DNA from 3 places in the Streptomyces sp. NBC_01474 genome. Region 3 is predicted to be linked to each of the others. Evidence: riboswitches for the same ligand, from Rfam matches in the RefSeq annotation. Region 3 holds a riboswitch; each other region holds the start of a gene.
What was found. Region 3 has a riboswitch for cyclic di-AMP ahead of OG758_RS21935 (C40 family peptidase). Riboswitches for the same ligand answer to the same signal wherever they lie in the genome.
Positions count from the first base shown of each region.

Region 1 (3,266 bases), 1.5 Mb from region 3:
ACTCGCGGGGGATCCTGCCGATTTGCGCTGGCGCGGCGGGCTCATCATGCGGGGATTGCGCACGCTTCCGGTCGAGTTCACGCCGCATCAGGAGGGCCCGGACGAAGCCCCGTAACTGACGGTCCGTCAAGACTGTGACTTTCATGTGATCTCGGCTGCATCGACTTGTGACAAGCGTTCGACTCCCGCTACGTTCACCAGTCATCGCGGCACCACCCGCCGCAGCATTCCCCGAGCCCCCGAAAGGCGCCTCCATGCTCACCGGGAACGGTCGTCACCGTCGCCCCCGCCAGGCTCCCGCGCTCATCGTCGCCGCGGGAGTGGCCGGCTCCGCCATCGCGATTCCCCTGCTCGGCGCGACCAGCGCGAGCGCCGCGTCGACGGCCACGTGGGACAAGCTCGCCGAGTGCGAGAGCGGCGGCTCCTGGAGCGCCGATGCGGGCAACGGCTATTACGGCGGGCTCCAGTTCTCGCAGGAGATCTGGGAGGACTACGGCGGCCTCGACTTCGCGCCGCGCGCCGACCAGGCGAGCCGCTCGCAGCAGATAGCCGTCGCCGAGAAGGTCCTCGCCGACCAGGGTCCGCGGGCGTGGCCGGTCTGTTCGGTCACCTCGGGCCTCACGACGGACGACGCGGCGGCCAAGGTCGATCCCGGCGCGGCCCTGCCGACCCCGTCCGCGTCCGCCGGCGACTCCGGCAGTGACGACGCGGCGAACGGCGACACCACGAAGGATGACGCGAGCGACGAGCCGGCGGACTCCGTGTCCTCGGGCGCGAAGGGCGACTCCCGAGAGAAGAATCACGACAACTCGGGCGATACCTCGGGTAACACCGTGGATGACGTCAAGGGTGACAAGTCCGGCCGGGACGGCTCGACTTCGACCCCCGGTGCGCCCTCGTCGGAGGCCTCCGGCAGCCCGGACTCCGCCACTCCGCCCGCCTCCGGCCGGCACCGCGGCGGCGCCGCCGAGGACGACGCCACGGGCTCCTCGCGTGCCGACGACAGCTCGGGCCGCCACGCCTCGCGCGGTGGTGAAAGCGGGCGCAAGGGAGCGAATGCGGACGAAGGCGCCTATACCGTGCGCGCCGGCGACAACCTCTGGGACATCGCCGACACCCATGACGTGGACGGCGGATGGGCCGCTCTGTACGCCGAGAACAAGAAGACGGTCGGCGCCGATCCCGACCTCATCCTTCCTGGTCAGAGTCTGGATCTTGGGCTCGAATCGGGCGAAAAGTAGCGGGAGTTCGGGCCGAATGTCCGCTTTGGCGAGAGTGAGAGATGGGTCTCAAGGCCCTGATCGTCTTTGAAATTCGGGCGATCCACTGCTTACGGTCATCACCGCTCGCCACAGCGGGCCCCGTCGGATGTCACGCCGAATCCTGCCAATGTCCGTACGGGAACAGTCGTCGCGTAAGCGCCGTAGGCAGGAGCGGGGGACCCAAGGTAAGTGCCGGCCCCGGCCGTCGAGAGACGGCCGAACGACCGGCTTGGGGTTAAGTCGCACGCAGGACGTGCGACCGGGCACTCATCCGGCCCGAACCCGACAGCTCACCTCGTAGGCGTCGGTGAGGGGATCTCTCGATGCTGTTTTCCAGCAAGGGCAAGCACCGCCGCCCGTCCAAGGCCGTCCGTGTCGCCACGCTCGCCGGTGTCGCCGGTGCCGCTGTCGCCGTCCCGCTGATGGGTGCCACCGGCGCCTCCGCCGCCACCGCCTCCGAGTGGGACGCGGTCGCGCAGTGCGAGGCCGGCGGCAACTGGTCGATCAACACGGGCAACGGCTACTACGGCGGCCTCCAGTTCTCCTCGTCCACGTGGGCCGCGTACGGCGGCACCGCCTACGCCTCCACCGCCGACAAGGCCTCCAAGGCGCAGCAGATAGCCGTCGCCGAGAAGGTCCTGGCCAGCCAGGGCAAGGGTGCCTGGCCGAGCTGCGGCGTGGGCCTGTCCGCCGCCTCGACCGGCTCCGCCCCGGCCGCCGCCCCGCAGCCGGAGCGCAAGGCCGAGCAGCCGACCACCCGCAGCCAGGAGCGCACGACGCCTGCCGCCCCGAAGCAGCAGTCGAAGAAGACCGTCGAGACCCCGGCCGGCAAGAAGGTCGAGAAGGGTGACGGCGAGTACAAGGTGAAGGCCGGCGACACCCTCAGCACCATCGCCGAGGCGCACCACACCAAGGGCGGCTGGGCGAAGCTCTTCAAGCTGAACAAGGACATCGTCGAGGACGCCGACCTGATCTACCCGGGCCAGCAGCTCCACCTCAAGTAAGTAATAGAGGAGGGCGGCGGCCCTCAGGCCGCTCGGGTACCGGCTTTCGGCGGACGACCGGTACCACGCCAGGCCCCCAAGACTCCCCGCCCCGGGTGCGCATTCCCCCGTCGCACCCGGGGCGGGGTTTTGGTGCGTGAGAGGCCCTGGGCTTTCGTCCGTTGTCGGCCGGGGCTTTTTGTTCCGTTCGGAAACAATTCGCTCTCGGTTTGTCCACGGGCCGGTCGGTCGGCTGGTCTGAGGCCCGGAGCCGGTTAGGCTCAGGTGTTGCCGGACCATGCGGCCCGGCGTAGTTGCGTCACATCCCAGAAGGAGATGCTCGTGCCGTCCATCGACGTCGTCGTAGCCCGGGAAATCCTGGACTCCCGAGGCAACCCCACGGTCGAGGTCGAGGTCGGCCTCGACGACGGCAGCACCGGTCGTGCCGCTGTCCCGTCCGGTGCGTCCACCGGCGCGTTCGAGGCCATCGAACTCCGCGACGGTGACCCGAACCGCTACCAGGGCAAGGGTGTCGAGAAGGCCGTCCTCGCCGTCATCGAGCAGATCGGCCCGGAGCTCGTCGGCTACGACGCCACCGAGCAGCGCCTGATCGACCAGGCGATGTTCGACCTGGACGCCACCGACAACAAGGGCTCGCTCGGCGCCAACGCCATCCTCGGCGTCTCCCTCGCCGTCGCGCACGCCGCCTCCGAGGCCAGCGACCTGCCGCTGTTCCGCTACCTCGGCGGTCCGAACGCGCACCTGCTGCCCGTCCCGATGATGAACATCCTCAACGGTGGGTCGCACGCCGACTCCAACGTCGACATCCAGGAGTTCATGATCGCGCCGATCGGCGCGGAGTCCTTCTCCGAGGCCCTTCGCTGGGGCGCCGAGGTCTACCACACCCTCAAGAAGGTGCTGAAGACCAAGGGTCTGTCCACCGGCCTGGGCGACGAGGGCGGCTTCGCCCCGAACCTCGGCTCGAACCGCGAGGCCCTCGACCTCATCGTCGAGGCCATCA
Region 1 covers NZ_CP109449.1:6,297,958-6,301,223, forward strand. The annotation lists gene OG758_RS28855 (cytochrome P450 family protein) at 1-115, shown strand, start outside; gene OG758_RS28860 (transglycosylase family protein) at 255-1,241, shown strand; cyclic di-AMP (ydaO/yuaA leader) riboswitch at 1,410-1,581, shown strand; gene OG758_RS28865 (transglycosylase family protein) at 1,586-2,266, shown strand; gene eno (phosphopyruvate hydratase) at 2,582-3,266, shown strand, end outside.
Region 1: another riboswitch for cyclic di-AMP. It lies ahead of OG758_RS28865 (transglycosylase family protein); the one in region 3 lies ahead of OG758_RS21935 (C40 family peptidase).

Region 2 (3,266 bases), 3.7 Mb from region 3:
CCGGACCGGGACATCTCGCTGTACATCAACTCCCCCGGCGGCTCGTTCAGCGCGATGATGGCGATCTACGACACGATCCGGTTCGTCAGCTGCGAGGTCGAGACCGTGTGCCTCGGGCAGGCCGCCTCCGCCGCCGCCGTGCTCCTGGCGGCCGGGACACCGGGGAAGCGGGCCATGCTGCCCGGCGCGCGCGTGGTGATCCATCAGCCGGGGCTGCCCGAGCCCGCGCAGGGCCAGCCGAGCGACCTGGAGATCCAGGCCCGTGAACTGGTGCGTATGCGCGCCCAGCTGGAGGAACTGCTCGCGCGGCACACCGGGCAGAACCGCGAGCGCATCGCCGCCGACATCGAGCGGGACACGATCCTCCGGGCCCAGGACGCCGTGGAGTACGGGCTCGTGGACCGGGTCATCGACAACCGCAAGACGTCCGGTTCGGCCCCCGGCGCCAGGTGAGCCGGCGATGCTGCCGCCCGAACTGCCCCCGCTGCCCGCGCTGACGCGCGCCGAGTGCGAACTCCTCGACCGCTATCTGGAGGTGGTCGATCTGCTCGGCAGGATCAACCCGGCCCGGAGCGACCACACGTATGGCGGACTGCGCGCTGCGCAAGCGCTCGTCGGCAGGGCGACGGCCCTCAGGGACGCCCTGACGCTCATGCATCAGCGGGGCGAGAGCGAGGTCCACGCGACGACGCTGGCTCGGGCTTTGCGGGTCCTGGACGGAGAAAGGAGGTCACAACGGGTCACAGTTCCGCCGGAGCCGGTCAATTGACGGTGCATTCGAGACTGGAGCGGTCGAGGCGAACCGTCCGGACCCGAGCCGAAACGGACCAGAAGAGGTACCCACATACGGAGTAGCCGGTACTAGCACTTGCGAACCGGAAAAGTTGCGCGGAACGCCTACGCGGAATCAGAGATTCCGCCTTCCGCTGCTGGTGCGGGCGTCGTCGGGACCCCTGCACCAGGGTGGAAAGGTGCGCTGTCCACCCGAACAGGCCAGTCGTGAGGACACTCACTTAACGCCGATTCGGCGCTGCGTTCGCGCCGTTCGTGCGTGAAGATCCCTTCCGACGACAAGCCCCCGCCGCCGCGGCGGGGCGGTCCGTGCGGACGCCGAGTCCTGCCGCCGTACGGATGCCAGGTCGACAGGAGTGGATCGGCAGGAGTGGAGGACCCGAGCACGACGGGCCGCCGGAGCTGTTTTCCGGGCCGGCCCTTGGGGTGAAGCCGCACATCGCGGCCGGGCAACTTCGCCAGCCCGAATCCGACAGGTCATCCTTCACAGGCGGCTGACGAAGGGTTGCGCATGACTGCGCTCAATCGTGTCCCGTCGCTGCTCGCCCGGGCCGGAACCGCCTCGGCCCTCACGCTCGCCGTAGCGGGTGGCAGCCTGCTGGTCCCCGGAGCCGCCCCCGAAGCGGAAGCCGCGCCACCGGCGACGAAAGCACTCCAGATCGCGGCCTCCAAGAGGGGAAGCCCCTACCGGTGGGGCGCCACTGGGCCGCACACATTCGACTGCTCGGGCCTGACGCTCTACTCGTTCAAGGCCGCGGGCAAGAAACTGCCCCGCACCGCCGCCCAGCAGTACAACAAGACCCGCCATGTCTCCGCGTCCCATCGAAAACGCGGTGACCTGGTCTTCTTCCACTCGGGCCGCGGCGTCTACCACGTCGGCATCTACGCCGGGAAGGGAAAGATCTGGCACTCGCCGAAGACCGGTGCCGTGGTGCGGCTCGAGCGGATCTGGACGAGGAGCGTCTGGTACGGGCGCGTGCGCTAGCGCCGTCTGACGGGTCCCCCGGGCGCCCGGGGGACCCGTCAGGCGCCGGAGCGTGCTCACGCCCGCCCGCCTCGGAACCGCGCGATGGGGTACTCGTGGTCGTATGGACGAGGACCGAAGGGCTTGCGACGAGGACGCCCCACGCCCGGGCCCGCCGAGCGGCGGCCAGGACCGGCACGAGACGCCGCTGGAGCGCGCGGACCGGAACTTCGGCGAGCTGCTCCAGGAACTGAGGGTCACCCAGACGGGCGTGCAGATCCTCTTCGCGTTCCTGCTGACGCTGGCGTTCACTCCGCGGTTCCCGTCGCTGGACGCCGTGCAGCGCGCGACCTACATCGCGACGCTGCTGCTCGCGGTGCTCGCCGCCGCGCTGTTCACGGCGCCCGCGGCGCTGCACCGCGCGCTGTTCCGGCGCGGCGCCAAGCCTCAGATCGTGCAGATGTCCTCGCGGCTCGCCACGGCCGGCCTGAGCGTTCTGGTGCTCGCCCTGACCGGGTCCGTGCTGCTCGTCGTGGACGTCACGGCGGGGCGGGCGGCGGGGATCGCGGCGGGAGCCGGCACGTTCGCGGTCTGTGTGGGCCTGTGGGGTGTGCTGCCGCGTCTGGTGCGGCGCTCGCTCACGCGGGCGCAGGAGGAGACGGACACACCGTCCCCGTAGCCGCCTTCATACCTGCCGGCCTTCACACCTGTTGGCCTGCACGCCCGCCGGCCTTCACACCTGTTGGACAGGGACCGTCCACGGCAGGGCGATCCATACGGTCTTGCCGCCTTCGGGGGTGGGCCTGACCGACAGGCTTCCGCCGCACTCGGCGGTCAGCCAGCGGATGATCACCATGCCGCGCCCGTTGTCCTGCTGGACGGCGGCCGGGAGCCGCTTCGGGTAGCACGGGTGGCTGTCCGTGACACCGATGCGCAGGTGTTCGTCGCGCTCCAGCTGCATGTCGACCTTGAAGACGGGCGACTGTCCACGGGTGTGCATCACGGCGTTCGTGGCGAGTTCGGAGACGATGAGCCGGACCGTGTCGGCGGCTTCCGCGTCGCGCGGCATGCCCCATTCGGCGAGTACGTCGCTGACATATGTGCGGGCCGAGAAGACCGAGGCGGGATCGCTCGGCAGAGTGACGGATGCTTCCTGGTGATCTGCCATGGCGACGTCGTCCCTTTTTTCGCCGGGGCCTGAATCCGACACATGGCGGATGACTCGAGGCGACCCCCGGACTGGTGCTTCGCGCCAGAGTGCCACTCCCGCCCGGCCGGTGGAGCCGATCCCCCGAGATATGCATATATCTGTCGCTCGAAGCGGTGAACTCTGCGTGGGTGGACCGCATTTGGGCGTACGCCGCCGACTTCCTCTACCGTCGCCTCAGAACACCGATCCGCCGGGCCTGAAGGAGCCGGGCCGCAGGTCCGAGGAGACAGGATGAAACACGGTCCGGCGGTGCGCCGCCGCAGACTCGGCGCGGAGCTGCGCGCGCTGCGTGCCCGCGCG
Region 2 covers NZ_CP109449.1:8,534,596-8,537,861, reverse strand. The annotation lists gene OG758_RS39020 (ATP-dependent Clp protease proteolytic subunit) at 1-453, shown strand, start outside; gene OG758_RS39015 (hypothetical protein) at 461-769, shown strand; cyclic di-AMP (ydaO/yuaA leader) riboswitch at 1,123-1,300, shown strand; gene OG758_RS39010 (C40 family peptidase) at 1,304-1,777, shown strand; gene OG758_RS39005 (DUF6328 family protein) at 1,881-2,435, shown strand; gene OG758_RS39000 (ATP-binding protein) at 2,490-2,924, opposite strand; gene OG758_RS38995 (helix-turn-helix domain-containing protein) at 3,198-3,266, shown strand, end outside.
Region 2: another riboswitch for cyclic di-AMP. It lies ahead of OG758_RS39010 (C40 family peptidase); the one in region 3 lies ahead of OG758_RS21935 (C40 family peptidase).

Region 3 (3,266 bases):
CGAGCCAGTGCGCGCCGACCGCGGGCACGAGCGTCGCCGCCAGGACGACGAGGCCCTGCGTCGCGACACAGCCGAGGAACACGGCCCCCGGCATCCGCGGCTTCCAGTGCCGTACGACGTTGATCAGGAGCATCGGCCAGACGAGAGCGGCCAGGGCGAGGAGCGCCTCGGCCAGGGTCTGCCAGCCGAACATGGAGATCCGGGTGCCGAGGACGGCCGTCGCCGCGACCGCGGTGAGCGCGGGCGGGGTGTCGGCCTCGGAGTGCCAGCGGTCGCGCTCCCGCAGCAGCCGGCTCGCGAAGTCCGTCGCGAGGACCAGCCAGAGGGCGGCGGCGAGCACCAGTGTGATGCCGGACAGCACCGAGTGACCGGTCAGGTTCAGGCCGACCGAGATGATGCCGGTGGCCATGACGGCGGCACCGGCGGCCGGCGGGAGCTGGGACCACGTGGGTCCGGGACCTGGGGTTGCGTTCGGGCCGCGCACCGCCCGAACGTAACCCCACGAAGGCGGTCAGGCCGGGCGCACCACGCTGTGGATCGGCATGTAGTAGATCGACTCGACGCGCACGTTCGCGCCCGGCTTCGGGGCGTGGATCATCTTGCCGTCGCCGATGTAGATGCCGACGTGGCTGATGTCGTCGTAGAAGAAGACCAGGTCGCCGGGCTGGGCGTTGGCCGTGGTGACGGTCGTTCCGACCTTGACCTGGTCCCAGGTCGTGCGCGGCAGCGAGATGCCGGCCGCCTTCCACGCGGCCTGCGTGAGGCCCGAGCAGTCGTACGAGTCCGGGCCCGTGGCGCCCCACACGTACGGCTTGCCCATCTGGGACTCGGCGAAGGCGATGACCTTCGCGGCCTTGGCGGTGTAGCCACTGCCGGTGCTGCCGGAGCCCGTACCCGTACCCGTACCCGTACCCGTGCCGGAACCGCTGCCCGTGCCCGGGTTCTCCTTCTGGCGCGCCTCCTCGGCCGCCTTGCGCTTGGCCTCCGCCTCGGCCTGCTGACGCGCCAGCTCCTCCGCCTTCTTCCTCGCGGCCTCCTGCTTCTTCTTCTCGATCGCCGCGAGGCGCGCCTTCTCCTCGGCGGTCAGCTTCGACAGGAGTTCGCGGGCGTCGCCGAGCTTCTGCTGGACGTCCCTCTTCGTGCTCCTGAGCGTGGCCTGCGAAGTGGTCAGCGTCTCCAGGCTCTTGGCCGCCTCGGTGCGCTTCTTCGTGGTGGCGGCCTGCTCGGTCTGGTAGTCGTCGACGGCCTTCTTCTGGCGGCTCGTGAGCCGGCTCATCAGCTGGTCCTGGTCGAAGTAGTCCTGCGCGTCGTCGGCGAGGAGCAGCGTCGCGGTGTCGGAGACGGCGCCGGTGCGGTACTGGGCGGCGGCGAAGGTGCCGAGCTCCTGGCGGGCCTTGTTGAGCTTCTCGGTGCGCTGCGCGACGTCGTCGAGCAGGTCGCCGACGTGCTTCTGCTGCTTGGTGGTGCGCTCCTTGGCCGCGTTGTACTTCTCCGTGGCGACGCCCGCCTGGTGGTAGAGGGTGTCGACCTTCTTCTGGACCTCTTCCAGGCTCGGCTTCGGCGGCGCGGAGGGGGCGGCGGTCGCGCTCTGCGAGAGCAGGGCTATGGAGGTGAGGGCCGCCGTGGTGATTCCGACGACGGGGGCCGTGCGGGGACCGGCCGTCCTGCTGCGCGGCTTGCGGTGCGACGCCAAGGGGCGCGTCTCCTTCCCATGACCGCCTACCGGGTTAGCTGTCGGGTTCGGGCGGAGATTCGGAAGGCTGCCCTACGGTCGCGCCCTGACGGGTCGTCGGCCGATTCACCCCAAAGGTCGTGGGTCCCCGGTTCCATGCCTCTCGGCGTACTGAACTCAGCGGGGGCGACCCGTTCGCGGCGCGGTTGCCGGCGGGGGGACGGGCGGCCCGCGGAGCACGCTAGCCAACTCGTGTGGCTGCTGTGAAGGTTGATGTTCGATATGCCCGATACATTTTCGTGACCTTCGGCAATCTCGTTCGTGACCTCCGGTAACTCTCACGGAGGGTGATTTCCGCACTACGAGAGGTGGCCGGAGCTGCGAAGTCGGAGGGAAGTTTCCGGGGCGGCCGTGGGTGTCAGTGGGGCGGCCTAGACTCGTAGAGCGATGAGCAGCCTCTTTGACGACAGCTTCCTGGCGGACCTCACGGCTTCGAAGGCCAGTGAGGAGCATGCCCCGCCGCCGCCCGAGGACGACACGGCTCCGGAGCACGTTCCGGACGACCTGTTCGACGGGAAGTTCGACGTGCCCCCGGCCAGGGACGCGTACTACCGGGACGGCGCCCCGCGCCCCGCGCTGGACCCGGCGGCGCTCCTCGACGGGCTGAACGAGAACCAGAGGGCGGCCGTGGTCCACGGCGGCTCCCCGCTGCTCATCGTGGCGGGCGCAGGTTCCGGCAAGACCCGTGTGCTCACGCACCGCATCGCGTATCTCCTCGGCGAGCGCGGCGTGCACCCCGGCCAGATCCTCGCGATCACGTTCACGAACAAGGCCGCGGGCGAGATGAAGGAGCGCGTCGAGTCCCTCGTCGGCCCGCGGGCGAACGCGATGTGGGTGTCGACGTTCCACAGCGCCTGCGTCCGTATCCTGCGCCGCGAGTCGAAGAAGCTCGGCTTCACGTCGTCGTTCTCGATCTACGACGCCGCCGACTCCAAGCGCCTCATGGCCCTGGTCTGCCGCGACCTCGACCTGGACCCGAAGAAGTTCCCGCCGAAGTCCTTCAGCGCCAAGATCTCGAACCTGAAGAACGAGCTCATCGACGAGGAGGACTTCGCGGCTCAGGCCGCCGACGGCTTCGAGAAGACCCTCGCCCAGGCCTACGCGATGTACCAGTCCCGCCTCCGCGAGGCGAACGCGCTGGACTTCGACGACCTGATCATGACGACGGTAAACCTCCTGCGCGCCTTCCCGGACGTCGCCGAGCACTACCACCGCCGCTTCCGCCACGTCCTGGTCGACGAGTACCAGGACACGAACCACGCGCAGTACGCGCTGGTCAGGGAGCTGGTGGGATCGGTCGACAGCGGCCGCGCGGAGGACGAGCCGCCGCGTGAGGGCGATCTCCCGCCGGCCGAGCTGTGCGTCGTGGGTGACGCCGACCAGTCGATCTACGCGTTCCGCGGAGCCACCATCCGCAACATCCTCCAGTTCGAGGAGGACTACACCGACGCGACGACGATCCTGCTCGAGCAGAACTACCGCTCGACGCAGACCATCCTCTCCGCGGCCAACGCGGTCATCGAGCGCAACGAAT
Region 3 covers NZ_CP109449.1:4,808,753-4,812,018, reverse strand. The annotation lists gene OG758_RS21940 (tellurite resistance/C4-dicarboxylate transporter family protein) at 1-484, opposite strand, end outside; gene OG758_RS21935 (C40 family peptidase) at 512-1,693, opposite strand; cyclic di-AMP (ydaO/yuaA leader) riboswitch at 1,702-1,851, opposite strand; gene pcrA (DNA helicase PcrA) at 2,120-3,266, shown strand, end outside.